2 regions of the Pseudomonas sp. microsymbiont 2 genome follow, and region 2 is predicted to be linked to the other one. Evidence: predicted binding sites of a transcription regulator. Region 2 holds the regulator's gene; the other holds the start of a gene.
What was found. The regulator sigma-54, encoded in region 2, starts transcription at its own class of promoters, with help from an activator protein. The targets are predictions, from matches to a motif close to ANTGGCATNNANNTTGCTNT.
Positions count from the first base shown of each region.

Region 1: flgB (flagellar basal body rod protein FlgB) is a predicted target of sigma-54. The motif match lies at 5,687-5,706, and genes of this name have one in related genera.

Region 1 is NZ_CM139112.1:4,151,883-4,159,198, forward strand. Features, by position in the region: gene flgH (flagellar basal body L-ring protein FlgH) at 1-648, opposite strand, end outside; gene flgG (flagellar basal-body rod protein FlgG) at 728-1,513, opposite strand; gene flgF (flagellar basal-body rod protein FlgF) at 1,562-2,302, opposite strand; gene ACYUME_RS18620 (hypothetical protein) at 2,465-2,653, opposite strand; gene flgE (flagellar hook protein FlgE) at 2,721-4,043, opposite strand; gene flgD (flagellar hook assembly protein FlgD) at 4,074-4,772, opposite strand; gene flgC (flagellar basal body rod protein FlgC) at 4,786-5,229, opposite strand; gene flgB (flagellar basal body rod protein FlgB) at 5,232-5,639, opposite strand; gene cheR (protein-glutamate O-methyltransferase CheR) at 6,021-6,848, opposite strand; gene ACYUME_RS18650 (chemotaxis protein CheV) at 6,901-7,316, opposite strand, start outside.
Region 2 is NZ_CM139112.1:4,717,154-4,724,469, forward strand. Features, by position in the region: gene ACYUME_RS21290 (ATP-binding cassette domain-containing protein) at 1-427, opposite strand, end outside; gene ACYUME_RS21295 (KpsF/GutQ family sugar-phosphate isomerase) at 674-1,648, shown strand; gene ACYUME_RS21300 (KdsC family phosphatase) at 1,649-2,173, shown strand; gene lptC (LPS export ABC transporter periplasmic protein LptC) at 2,182-2,754, shown strand; gene lptA (lipopolysaccharide transport periplasmic protein LptA) at 2,741-3,265, shown strand; gene lptB (LPS export ABC transporter ATP-binding protein) at 3,266-3,991, shown strand; gene ACYUME_RS21320 (RNA polymerase factor sigma-54) at 4,165-5,661, shown strand; gene hpf (ribosome hibernation-promoting factor, HPF/YfiA family) at 5,740-6,048, shown strand; gene ptsN (PTS IIA-like nitrogen regulatory protein PtsN) at 6,060-6,524, shown strand; gene rapZ (RNase adapter RapZ) at 6,527-7,316, shown strand, end outside.

The DNA.
Region 1 (7,316 bases), 570 kb from region 2:
CTGACTGGCGTCGGCGAACGAGCCGGTGCCCGAATAGGTGATGCGCGCGTCGGCCACGCGGGTGGACGGCACGGTGTTGTCGGTGGCGATATCGTCGGCGCGCACCAGGCCGGCGATGCGCACCAGCTCTTCGCCGGTGTTCAGGGTCATCCACTTCTCGCCGCGCACGGCGATGATGCCGTTGGGCAGCACTTCGGCCACGGTGACGGTGATCGAACCGGTCAGGGTGTTGCCCTGGGTGGCCTTGCTGTCGCCCTTGGTGCTGCGGTCGCCGCTGTAGCCGGCCTCGAGGGTGAGATCGCCACTGCCCAGGGGGTTGTTGGTGTTCGGCACGGTGCCGAACAGCGAGGTCAGGCCGATGTCCGCCTTGCTGTTCTTCTGGATCTGCGAGCCGGCGTTCTTGCTCGCCGAGGTACGCTCGTTGAGGGTGATGGTGATGATGTCACCGACCCGGAACGCCTTGCGGTCGGTATACAGGCCCTGCTCGAAACCGGCCTGGTAGATCGAGCCGTTGTTGGCCGCCGCCGGCAACGGGGTGCGCGGCAGGACCGGCGCATAGTACGGGTCGTTGGGCTTGGGCGTCGGCGCGACGCAACCGGCCAGCGACACCGCCCCCCCAAGGGCGAAAACGGACAACAGACGCTTCATGACACTTACCTCACGGTGAAACAGACGCTGCAACAGCGAGCGATGGGTCAGCGGCCCGCGCTCGGCGGGCCGTCGGGGCTTACAGCTGCTGGGTGACGAACGACAGCATTTTGTCGGCGGCGGAGATGACCTTGGAGTTCATCTCGTAGGCGCGCTGGGTGGTGATCATGTTCACCAGCTCTTCGACGGTGCTGACGTTGGAGGCTTCCAGGGTCTGCTGCTCGGTGGTGCCGAAACCGTTCAGGCCCGGGGTGCCGACCTGCGGCGCGCCACTGGCGGCGGTCTCGAGGAACAGGTTGCCGCCGATGGCCTGCAGGCCGGCCGGGTTGATGAAGTCGGCGGTCTGGATATTGCCGATGACCTGCGCGGCCGGGTTGCCCACGGTGGTGATCGACACGGTGCCGTCCTTGCCGACGGTGAAGGTCTGCGCGTCCGGCGGCACGACGATGGCCGGCTCCAGCGAGAAACCGTTGGCGGTGACGATCTGGCCATCGGAGTTCAGGTGGAAGGTGCCGTCACGGGTGTACGACACGGTGCCATCGGGTTGCAGGATCTGGAAGAAGCCGCGACCGTTGACCGCCATGTCCAGCGGGTTCTCGGTGGTCTGCAGGCTGCCGGCGATGAAGCTTTTCTGGGTGCCGACGATGCGCACGCCGGTACCGACCTGCAGGCCCGAAGGCAGTTCGCTGTCCTGGGTCGACTGCGCGCCAGGCTGACGTTTGATCTGGTACAGCAGGTCCTGGAACTCGGCGCGATCACGCTTGAAGCCGGTGGTCGAGACGTTGGCCAGGTTGTTGGAGATGACCGCGAGGTTGGTGTCCTGAGCGGACAGGCCGGTTTTAGCGACCCAAAGAGCCGGAAGCATTTAGTGTTCTCCTCGTGCGCCTGTTTTATGGCACCCGTTCAAATGTGGTTAGCCGATTTGCAAGACGCGCGCCATGGCTTCATCGCCTTCCTTGGCCGCGTTCATCATCTTGACGTGCAGTTCGAACTGACGGGACAGCGCCAGCACCGAGGTCATTTCCTCGACGGCGTTGACGTTGCTCGACTCCAGGAAACCCGAGACCACGCGAACATTGACGTCGGCGTCGGCGGGCTGGCCGCTGGTGGTGCGGATCATGCCGTCCGGCCCCTTGTTCAGGCCCTTGATGTCAGGGTTGACCAGCTTGATGCGGTCGACCTCGGCCATCACCCGAGGGTCCTCGCCCATGGCGCGAATGCTGATGGTGCCGTCGTCACCGACCTCGACCTTCTGCTCGGGCGGAATGGCGATCGGGCCGCCATTGCCGATCACCGGCATGCCATTGCCGGCGCGCAGCACACCGAGGGCATCGATGTTCAGGCTGCCGGTGCGCACATAGGCTTCGCTGCCATCGGGCGCCTGCACGGCGATGAAGCCCTTGCCGCTCACGGCCACATCCAGTTCACGACCGGTCTCGACCAGGGCGCCTTCACTGAAGTCGGTGGCCGGGCGCTCGGTCATGGCGAAGGCGCGCGCCGGAAAGCTGTCGCCGAACACCGGCATCGAACGCGCCTGCTCCAGATCACGCTGGAAGCCATGGGTGGAAACGTTCGCCAGGTTGTTGGCATGGGCCTTCTGCGCCAGCGCGTTCTGGCTGGCGCCGGTCATGGCCACATAAAGCATCTTGTCCACAGCATCTCCTCTACGTGCACCTTGTCGCGCTGTCGTTGACAAGGTCAAAGCAATTATCGAACCAAACTGATAGAACCCCTTTAATACGGGACTTCCAGGGGTGCCAACAGGCATCGAGCGTCAGTTTGTCGGCGAATGTTTGCCGCAGGCGGCAAGCGCCCGTCAGTTGGCCCGGCAGGCGCCATTGCTGTAGGGCCCGGAATGACGCTTCCAGCCCTCTCCCGGGTCGTTGGCCGAGCACATGTAGCGCCCGGTCGCCAGGCTTTGCCACTGGTACCAGGGCGCTGGCGCGGCCTGCAGCGACAGCGCGATCAACAGCGCGCCAGCCACCACGAGCATCGACTTGCGCATGACATCAACCTCCTCTGCCAGATGTGAAAAAGCCCCTGCAAGCAGGGGCTCGATCACGCCACGCTCATCAGGTCATCTGGATGATGGTCTGCATGATGGTGCTTTCGGTGGAAATGGTCTTGGCGTTGGCCTGGTAGTTGCTCTGCGCCTTGATCAGGTTGACCAGTTCACCGGTCAGGTCGACGTTGGAGTCTTCCAGGGAACTGCCGGCGATGCGACCCAGCGTGCCGGTGTCCGGCTCGCCGATGATCGCCACGCCAGAGGCATAGGATTCCTTCCAGGCAGTGGCGCCGACCGGGGTCAGCCCCTGCAGGTTGGCGAAGTTGGCGACCACCACCTGGCCGATCACCTTGTTCTGACCATTGGTGAAGTTGGCGAACATGTTGCCGCTCTGATCGACGGTCAGGCCGGCGAGCTCACCGGTGGCGTAGCCATCCTGATCCTTGGCGGTAGTGGCCGAAGCCGCGTTGTACTGGGTGGTCGCCAGCATGTCCAGGGTCACGCCACCTGCGCGCGCGGTGGCGCCGTTGCTTACCCAGTTGCCCGCGGCGTTCTTCTCGGCCGGCACCCAGTTGGCCAGCTGGAAGGTCTTGTCGGCACCGATGGTCAGGCCACCCGTGACCGGGCCGGCAGCCATCGCGGCGGTATTCAGCTGCCCTCCAGAGGTGAACGGCAGCTTGTTCACCAGCGGCGTGCTCAGGGTCGGGTCGGCCGGGTTGCGGCCACCGATGGTGGTGTACATGGTCCAGGAGTTGGTGCCGGCATCCTTGACGAAGTACTGGTTCATCTGGTGCTCGTTACCCTGGCTGTCGTAGACCGGGGTATTGAAGGTGTAGTTGTAGCTGTTGACGTTGGTCGGATCGAACGGCGTCACCTTCGGCTGGTCGGCACTGGAGTTCAGGTTGACGGTTTCGGAAATGCGACCGGTCGGCCGCGGCGCCAGGTTCGAGGTGTCGATCTTCAGGTCGGTCAGCACGCCCGGGATGACCTTGCCGCTGTCGTCCACCGCGTAACCCTGCAGGTTGGCGCCGTTGGCATTGACCACGTAGCCTTCCTTGTCGCTGTAGAACGCGCCGGAACGGGTGTAGATGCGCGAGCCGTTGTCGTTCAGGGCGAAGAAGCCGTTGCCATCGATGGCCATGTCCAGCGCCTGGCCGGTGCCATTGATGTTGCCCGGATTGAACATCTGCGAGACCGCCATGGTCTTCACGCCGCTGCCCACCTGAGTCTTGCCGCCGGCGGTACCACGGATGGACTGGGAGTACTGATCACCGAACTCGGCGCGCGACGCCTTGAAGCCGGTGGTGGCGACGTTGGCAATGTTATTGCCGGTGACGTTCAGGGATTTGTTCGCCGCGTAGAGACCGCTAAGGCCGATATTGAAAGACATGTACTCGCTCCTTGTGCCGATTCTGCGGCGTTAAATTCCGATCGTGGTGACTTTGGAGATGCCGACTTTGCCGATACCGGCCAGGTCGAGCATCATCTCGCTGCCGTTCTGGAAGCTGACACTGTTGACCTTGGCCGGCAGCAGGGTGGCCAGGGTCTTGGTCTTGCCGTCGACCTTGGTTTCGGCGCTGAAGGTATAGGTGCCCGGCTCGACCACCTCACCCTTGTCGTTTTTGCCGTCCCAGATGAAGTCGGCGTTACCGGCCTTCTGCGCGCCCAGGTCGATGGTCTTGACCACCTTGCCATCCTTGTCCTTGATGGTGACCTTGCCCTCGGTGATGTTCGACGACAGCACAACCTGGCCACTGAAGCTCTTGGTGGTGTCGACCACCGCCTTGTCGCTCGCCACGATCACCGAGCGGCCAACCAGCGAAGTGGCCTGCAGCGCCTGGGACGAACCGATGCCGGTGAGGATGCCGTCCACCGACTCCTTCAGCGACTGGATACCCTCGAGGCTGCTGAACTGCGCCAGCTGCGCGACGAACTCGCCGTTGTCCTGCGGATCGAGCGGGTTCTGGTTCTTCATCTGCGTCACCAGCAACTGCAGGAACGCATCCTTGCCCAGCGCGCTGCCGGCCTGGCCGGTGCTGGCGTTGTTCTTGCTGGCAGGCTTCTGCAGCGACTCCAGGTAGCTACTGTTGACCTTGGTATCAGTATTGGTGGTAGTCATTACGGATCCCTGCTTACTGACCCAGGGTCAGCACTTTCTGCATCATGTTCTTGGCGGTGTTCATCAGCTCGGCGTTGGTCTGGAACGCGCGGCTGGCGGAGATCATGTCGGCCATCTCCTCGACCACGTTGACGTTCGGGTAGTAGACGTAGCCGTCCTTGTTCGCCGCCGGATGGTTAGGCTCGTAACGGGCCTCGAGATTGCTCTGGTCCTCGATGATGCCCTTGACCTGCACGCCCTGCCCCGCTTCACCCTGGTCCTCGAACAGCGACTGGCCGGCGCCGGCCTGGGCCTGCTGGAAGGTGGTGGCGAACACTGGGTGGCGGGCGCGGTAGGTCTGGTCGATGCTCGACGAGACCGTCTCGGCGTTGGCGATGTTCGAGGCGACGGTGTTCAGGCGCGTGTTCTGCGCGCTCATGCCGCTACCGGCGATATTGAAGACACTGGCAAGGGACATGGTCACTCTCCACGCAGGGCCGATACCAGCCCTTTGAATTTACTGTTGAGCAGGGTGAAGCTGGCCTGGAAGCCAACCGCGTTTTCCGTGTAGTTCGATTGCTCGATCTGCGCATCGACGGTGTTCTGGTCGATGGACGGCTGCATGGGCGTGCGGTACTGCAGCGTGTCGTCGGCCATCGCCAGGCCCTGGGCCTCGATATGACGGTTGTTGGTGCGCTCGAGGGCAATGCGCCCGTTCTGCTGCTTGTCGGCCTCGGCGGCGAGCACCGACGAGAAATCCATGTCGCGCGCCTTGTAGTTGGGCGTGTCGGCGTTGGCGATGTTGTTGGCCAGCACCTCGGCGCGCTGGGCGCGGAAGCCCAGTGCCTTTTCGTGGATGCCAAGCGCCTTGTCGAAACTGATGCTCATGTCGGGGAAACCTTCGAAGGTCGACCGTGAATGTCGTTGGCGAAGGTATAGCAAGGGCTGTGCCAAGCCACGCAAAGCCCATGAATGCTGGGTCTGAGCACGGGATACCTGGAAAGCGATGCCAGAAAAGCGGCAAACCGTTTCCGCCCGACGAAGGGAAAGCGGCAATTGCCGGGCGGCAAAAGCGGCAAAACAAAAAATTGACGTCACTGTCTCAGGCGAGGATCGCGCTGCCTCTTTCGCGGGCGAGCCCGCTCCCACAGGCAAAGCGTTAGCTTGAGATTTTGCGTAATCCTGCAGAAGCGGGCTTACCCCGCGAAAAATCCGGTACAGGCAAACGAAAAGGGCCGGTATCTCGCGATACCGGCCCTTTGGCCTGCTTCACTTGGCCTGGTAGATGATCCCCGGGCTGCACTGAACCATCTGGTAGTGATCCGGCAAGCCGTTGAGCGCCTCGGACGCCCCCAGGAACAGGTAGCCACCCGGCTTGAGCGTGCCGTGAATACGCATCAGGATGTCCTTCTTGACCTGGGCCGAGAAGTAGATCAGCACGTTGCGACAGAACACGATGTCGAACTTGCCCAGCGGCGCATAGCTGTCGAGCAGGTTGTAGGAACGGAACTCGACCCGACTGCGGATCGGCGACTTGACCGCCCAGCGCCCTGGCCCCTTGGGATCGAAGTAGCGCTGCAGGCGCTCCTGCGACAGACCGCGCGCGATGGCCAGGCTGTCGTACTCGCCCGTCTTGCAGTTGTTCAGCATGGCGCCGGACAGGTCGGTGGCCACGATCTGCGCCCCCATCTTCAACTGCCCGAGATTGCTGCGCTCGAACTCGTCGATGGCCATGGAGAGCGAATAGGGCTCCTGCCCCGACGAACAGGCCGCCGACCAGATGCGCAGACGCTGCCCTGGGTTGTTCCTGATGAACTCCGGAATCACCTTGCTCTTGAGCACTTCGAAGGGATAGGTATCGCGGAACCACAGCGTCTCGTTGGTGGTCATGGCATCGACCACCTGCTCCCGCAACCCGCCGCGCGGCTGGGTCTGGATACGCTGCACCAGCTCGCCGAGCGACTTGATGCCCTGCTGTTCCATCAGCTTGTTGAGACGGCTGGAGACCAGGTACTGCTTATTCTCGCCCAGCAGGATGCCACAGGCTTTCTCCAGGAAGACCCGGAACTGTTCGAAATCCAAATTACCCGTAGACAATGCTGCCGCCTCTTTACTAAATAGCTAGCGCCGGGGACAGGCCCCGGCCGTTTCAATGAGTCGCCTTGATCCGGTCGACCACGCGCTGGGCGAGGTCGTCCGGCTTGAACTTGGCCAGGAAGTCATCGGCGCCGACCTTCTTGACCATGGCCTGGTTGAATACCCCGGACAGCGAAGTATGCAGGCAGATGTGCAGCTTTTGCATGCGCGGATCGCTGCGAATCTCCGCGGTGAGGGTATAGCCGTCCATCTCCGGCATTTCAATATCGGAGATCATCATGAGGAATTCGTCCTCGGGCCGCTTGCCTTCGTCCACCAGTTTGCGCAGGTAGTCCAGGGCCTGACGACCGTCGTTGAGCGCCACCACCTCGACGCCGACGGTCTGCAGACAACGACTGACCTGCTTGCGCGCCACCGACGAGTCATCGACCGTCAGCACCCGCAGCAGCACGGCCTTGTCCTGTACCT
Region 2 (7,316 bases):
CGGGCATCAGGTCGATGGCGCCGCGCAGCCCCACGGCCTGCAGCTTCATCAGGACGATGTCACGGATCATCTCGTCCGGCAGTTGGGTATGCACCCGCAGCGGGAAGGCGACATTCTCGAAGACATCGAGGTCGGTAAACAGTGCGCCGCTCTGGAACAGCACGCCCATCTGCTTGCGCGCATCGAACAGGTCGCTGCGCGACAGCGCGGGCAGGTTCTGGCCATTGACCCAGACTTCGCCGGCGGCCGGGCGCAACTGCGCGCCCATCAGGCGCAGCAGTGTGGTCTTGCCGCACCCCGAAGGCCCCATGATACCGGTGACCTTGCCGCGGGGAATGCGAATGTCCACGTTGCTGAAAATGCTGCGCGAACCGCGCTTGAAGGTGACTCCCTTCAACTCGACCGCGTAGGCGCTATCCACACTCATCTAGACTCCTTGCTAGTGCAGCCTCGTCATCATGGACGCCTGCCTTCATCTTGAAGGCACACAGGTCCCTGGCGGGCCGAATAGCGGCGAACTATAGCACCGCTGGTAGGCCCGCCCCAAGGCCGTCGCCCGACTCGTTCAGGCCCCAGACAGGCTGACGCGATCACCCTGTGACATTCGAAGGATGAGCCTTTCACACATTGCGGCTATAATCGCCGCCTTTTCATCAGGCATTGCGTTTTCGACATGAGCCAATCCAGCGAGCTGATCCAATCCGCCCAGCGCACCCTGCGCCTCGAACTCGAGGCCGTGGAGGCCCTGCTGGCCCGTATCGACGGCGATTTCGTCAAGGCCTGCGAGCTGATCCTGGCCAGCAAGGGACGGGTCGTGGTGGTTGGCATGGGCAAGTCCGGCCACATCGGCAACAAGATCGCCGCCACCCTGGCCAGCACCGGCACCCCGGCGTTCTTCGTGCATCCAGCCGAGGCCAGCCATGGCGACATGGGCATGATCACCCGTGACGATGTCATTCTTGCCCTGTCCAACTCCGGCAGCACCGCCGAAATCGTCACCCTGTTGCCGTTGATCAAGCGCCTGGGCATCCAGATGATCAGCCTGACCGGCAACCCGGATTCGGCCCTGGCCCAGGCCGCCGAGGTCAACCTCGACGCCAGCGTCGCCCAGGAAGCCTGCCCACTCAACCTGGCGCCGACCTCCTCCACTACCGCGGCCCTGGTCCTGGGCGACGCCCTGGCCATCGCCCTGCTCGAAGCCCGGGGCTTCACCGCCGAGGACTTCGCCTTTTCGCACCCCGGTGGCGCACTCGGCCGCCGCCTGCTGCTGAAAGTCGAGAACGTCATGCATGCCGGCGAAGAACTGCCCCAGGTCAAAAGCGGCACCCTGCTCAAGGACGCACTGCTTGAAATGTCTCGCAAAGGCCTGGGCATGACCGTCGTCCTCGGCAGCGACGGCAAGCTCGCCGGCGTCTTCACCGACGGCGATCTGCGCCGCAGCCTGGATCGCAACATCGATGTGCACAAGACCCTCATCGACGAGGTCATGACCGTGCACGGCAAGACCGCCCGCGCCGAGATGCTCGCCGCCGAGGCTCTGAAAATCATGGAAGACCACAAGATCAGCGCACTGGTGGTCGTCGACCAGGACGACCGCCCGACCGGCGCCCTGAACATGCACGACCTGCTGCGCGCCGGAGTGATGTAAATGAACCAGGACCTGATGCAACGCGCCAAGGCCATCAAGCTGGCCGTGTTCGACGTCGATGGCGTGCTCACCGACGGCCGCCTGTACTTCCTCGAGGACGGCAGCGAGTTCAAGACCTTCAACACCCTCGACGGCCACGGCATCAAGATGCTCATGGCCTCGGGCGTGACCACCGCGATCATCAGCGGACGCAAGACCCCGGTGGTCGAGCGCCGGGCCAGGAACCTGGGCATCCCGCACCTGTTCCAGGGCCGCGAGGACAAACTGGTGGTACTGGACGGCCTGCTCGCCGAACTCGGCCTAAGCTATGAACAGGTCGCCTACCTGGGCGACGACCTGCCCGACCTGCCGGTGATTCGCCGCGTAGGCCTGGGCATGGCGGTGCACAACGCCGCGCCGTTCGTGCGCCAGCACGCCCACGGCGTCACCCAGGCTCGCGGCGGCGAAGGCGCCGCCCGCGAGTTCTGCGAACTGATCATGCAGGCCCAGGGCACCCTGGACGCTGCCAACGCCAACTACCTGTAAGGCCACCCATGTTCAGCAAGAAGGTTCGAAATTTTGCGCTGTTTGGCGTGATCGCCGCAGTGCTGGCGGCGGTGGGCTACTGGAACATCAGCCCCGAGAGCTTCCTCGACAAGCCGACCGTCCAGACCAACGACAGCGCCATCGACTACTACGCCGTCAACGCCCACACCCTGCAGTTCCTGCCCGACGGCAAGCTGCAGTACGAGATGACCGCCGACAAGGTCGAGCACCTCAAGGCCAGCGAAGTCACCCTGGTGACCACGCCCGACCTGCACATGTACCGTGGCACGGAGTATCCGTGGCACGTGCAGAGCAAGCGCGCCGAGGTCAACCCGGACGGCACCGAGGTCGAACTGATCGACGAAGTGCGCGTGGCGCGTACCGACGAAAAACAGCGCGAGACCATCATTACCAGCTCGCGCATGACCGTGTTCCCGCAGAAGCAATATGCGCAGACCGAGCAAGCCGTTAGAATCGACGGCGCCGGTGGCACGACTACGGGCAAAGGAATGAAAGCGTATTTGAAAGAAGGCAGGATGGACCTGCTCTCTAACGTAAGAGGACAGTATGAGGCTCGTTAAAACCCTCCCCCTTTTGCTCAGCCTGGGCGCAGCACTGGGAAGCGCGAGCGCCTTGGCCCTGCCGAACGACCGTGACCAGCCGATCCGCATCCAGGCGGACAACGCCCACCTGGACGACAAGCAAGGTGTAGCCACCTACACCGGCGATGTGATCATCACCCAAGGTTCGATGATGATCAAAGGCAACACCGTGACCATGACCCGCGCCGCCTCCGGCGATATCGACGTGGTCACCTCGGTGGGCAACCTGGCCTATTTCGAACAGCAGCAGAGCGCCGCCAAGCCCGACAAGATGAAAGGCTGGGCCGTGACCATTCAGTACCAAGCGCAGAAAGACACGGTGATTCTCACCGACCGCGCCAAGGTCGAGAACGAAGGCAACACTACCGAAGGCGAGAAGATCGTCTACAACACCAAGTCCCAGGTGGCTACCGCCGGGCGTGGTGGCAACGTGACTGCACCACGTCAGCGCATCGACATGGTCATTCAACCGAAGAAAAAGGCCGAGTAAATGGCAACCCTCAAAGCCCAGCACCTGGCCAAGAGCTACAAGGGCCGGCAAGTCGTGCGCGACGTCAGCCTGTCCATCGACAGCGGCCAGATCGTCGGCCTGCTCGGCCCCAACGGCGCCGGCAAGACCACCTGTTTCTACATGATCGTCGGCCTGGTCCAGGCCGACCAGGGGCGCGTGCTGATCGACAACCTCGACGTCAGCCACCAGCCCATGCATGGCCGCGCCCAGGCTGGCATCGGCTACCTGCCGCAGGAAGCCTCGATCTTCCGCAAGCTGTCGGTGGCCGACAACATCATGGCCATCCTCGAGACCCGCAAGGACCTCGATCGCGAAGGCCGGCGCAAGGAGCTGGAAAGCCTGCTGCAGGAGTTCCACATCAGCCACATCCGCGACAACCTGGGCATGAGCCTCTCCGGCGGTGAGCGTCGCCGTGTCGAGATCGCCCGCGCCCTGGCCACCGCGCCCAAGTTCATCCTGCTGGACGAACCGTTCGCCGGTGTCGACCCGATCTCCGTCGGCGACATCAAGCAGATCATCCACCACCTCAAGAACAAGGGTATCGGCGTGCTGATCACCGACCACAACGTTCGCGAGACCCTGGATATCTGCGAAACCGCCTACATCGTCAACGATGGCCAGCTGATCGCCGAAGGTGACGCCGAGACCATCCTGGCCAACCAGCTGGTCAAGGAAGTGTACCTGGGGCACGAGTTCCGGCTCTGACCCAGCCTGCCCGGAGCACTGGCGAATGCGCCCAATCGGGGCTTAAGTTGTCACAGTGCTCTAGGCAAACGCTGCAATTTCAGGCATATAACTTGCTTAGATTCGGCGCCCAAGCGCCCTACGTGTAGTGGATGGCGCATGCGCGCCGGCGAACAAGGTATTAAGCCCCTGCCATGAAACCATCGCTCGTCCTAAAAATGGGCCAGCAACTGACGATGACCCCTCAGTTGCAACAGGCCATCCGTCTACTCCAGCTCTCCACCCTGGACCTCCAGCAGGAAATCCAGGAAGCGCTGGAATCCAATCCGATGCTCGAACGTCAGGAAGACGGCGACGACTTCGACAACAGCGACCCGATGGCGGACAACGCCGAAAGCAAGCCGGCAGCCGAAGTCCAGGACAACAGTTTCCAGGAAACCACCACCAGCACCAGCGAGAACCTGGAAGACGGTGAGTGGGCAGAACGCATTCCCAACGAGCTGCCAGTCGATACCGCCTGGGAAGACATTTATCAGACCAGCGCCAGCAGCCTGCCCAGCAACGACGATGACGAGTGGGACTTCACTACCCGCACCTCCGCCGGCGAAAGCCTGCAGAGCCATCTGCTGTGGCAGCTCAACCTCGCTCCGATGTCCGATACCGACCGCCTGATCGCGGTCACCCTGATCGACAGCATCAACGGCCAGGGCTACCTGGAGGACACGCTCGAGGAAATCTGCGCCGGCTTCGACCCCGAGCTCGACATCGAGCTGGACGAAATCGAAGCCGTGCTGCATCGCATCCAACAGTTCGAACCGGCCGGCATCGGCGCCCGCTCCCTGGGCGAGTGCCTGCTGTTGCAGCTACGCCAGCTGCCCGCCTCGACGCCTTGGATGAGCGAGGCCCAGCGCCTGGTCACTGACTTCATCGACCTGCTCGGCAGCCGCGACTACAGCCAGCTGATGCGGCGCATGAAGCTCAAGGAGGACGAGCTGCGCCAGATCATCGAGCTGGTGCAGACCCTCAACCCGCGTCCCGGCTCGCAGATCGAGTCCAGCGAGCCTGAGTACGTGGTCCCTGACGTGATCGTGCGCAAGGACAGCGATCGCTGGCTGGTCGAGCTCAACCAGGAAGCCGTTCCGCGCCTGCGCGTCAACCCGCAGTACGCCGGCTTCGTACGCCGCGCCGACACCAGCGCCGACAACACCTTCATGCGCAACCAGTTGCAGGAGGCGCGCTGGTTCATCAAGAGCCTGCAAAGCCGCAACGAGACCCTGATGAAGGTGGCGACGCAGATCGTCGAGCATCAACGTGGCTTCCTCGACCATGGCGACGAGGCCATGAAGCCGCTGGTCCTGCACGATATCGCCGAGGCGGTGGGCATGCACGAATCGACCATTTCCCGGGTGACCACGCAGAAATACATGCACACGCCTCGCGGAATCTACGAACTGAAATACTTTTTCTCGAGCCACGTGAGCACCGCCGAAGGGGGCGAATGCTCGTCCACGGCGATCCGCGCGATCATCAAGAAACTGGTGGCCGCGGAAAATCAGAAAAAGCCATTGAGTGACAGCAAGATCGCTGGTTTACTGGAGGCACAAGGCATCCAGGTAGCCCGTCGCACCGTCGCCAAGTACCGCGAATCGTTGGGCATCGCCCCCTCGAGCGAGCGCAAGCGACTGATGTAGCCCCCGGATGTGCCACAGCGTTTCAGCGGCAGGTGCAACACCTGCCCTTTATGCACGGGCAACAAAAGGAGAAGCTGTATGCAAGTCAACATCAGTGGACAGCATGTAGAAGTCACTCAACCTCTGCGCGATTACGTGCTCGAAAAACTCGCCCGCGTGGAGGGTCACTTCGACAAGATCACCAATGCGACGGTGATCATGAAGGTCGAGAAGCTGCAGCAGAAGGTTGAAGCCACACTCCAGATTCCCGGTGGCGAGGTCGTCGCCAACGCCGAACACCAAGACATGTATGCCGCGATCGACGCCCTGGCCGACAAGCTCGACCGCCAACTGAAAAAACACAAGGAAAAACAGCAAAGCCTGCTGCAAGGTGCAGCCGCCCGCTGATCCCCTCATCCATGATCCGACTTGAAACCATCCTGACCCCCGGCCGTTCCCTCGTGAACGTGCCGGGTGGCAGTAAGAAGCGCGCCCTGGAAAAGGTCGCCACCCTGATTGCCGAGCAAGTACCAGAGCTGGAGATGCAAGACGTCTTCGACACGCTCATCGCTCGGGAAAAGCTGGGCTCCACCGGCTTTGGCAATGGCATCGCCATCCCCCACTGCCGGCTTGTGGGCTGCACCGCGCCAGTGAGCGCCCTGCTGCACCTGGATGCCCCCATCGATTACGATGCCATCGATGGCGCCCCGGTCGACCTGCTGTTCGTCCTGCTGGTCCCGGAAGCCGCCACCGATGCCCACCTTGAACTGCTGCGCCAGATCGCCAGCATGCTCGATCGCAAGGAGGTCCGTGATCGCCTGCGTGCCGCCGACAGCAGCGAGACCCTGTACCAGGTCGTCCTGGACGCACAGAACGAGCACTGAACATGCGCCTGATCATCGTCAGCGGCCGCTCCGGCTCCGGTAAGAGCACCGCCCTCGACGTGCTGGAAGACAACGGCTACTACTGCATCGACAACCTGCCTGCCGGCTTGTTGCCACAGCTGGCGGAAAATGCCCTGGTCAACACCGAGCTGCTGCAACCGAAGGTCGCGGTCTCCATCGATGCACGCAACCTGCCCAGCCACCTGTCACGCTTCCCCGAATTGCTCGAAGAGGCGCGCGCCCGGCACATCCAGTGCGACGTGCTGTATCTGGACGCTGACGAAGAAACCCTGCTCAAGCGCTTTTCGGAAACCCGGCGGCGTCACCCACTGACCAACGACAGCCGCTCGCTGGCCGAAGCGATCCGGGTCGAGAGCGAGCTGCTGGGGCCGATCGCCGATCTGGCCGACCTGAAGATCGACACCACCAACCTGAACCTCTACCAGCTGCGCGACTCGATCAAGCTGCGCCTGCTCAACCAGCCCGAACCGGGCACGGCGTTCCTGGTCGAATCGTTTGGCTTCAAACGCGGCATGCCCGTGGACGCGGATCTGGTGTTCGACGTGCGATGCCTGCCGAACCCCTACTGGAAGCCGGAACTTCGTGACCATTCCGGCCTCGAACAACCGGTGATCGACTACCTGGCCGCGCAGCCGGATGTCGAGGAAATGTTCCAGGACATCTCCAGCTACCTGCTCAAGTGGCTGCCGCGCTTCGCCGCCAGCAACCGCGCTTATGTCACCATTGCCATCGGCTGTACCGGTGGCCACCACCGCTCGGTGTATATCACCG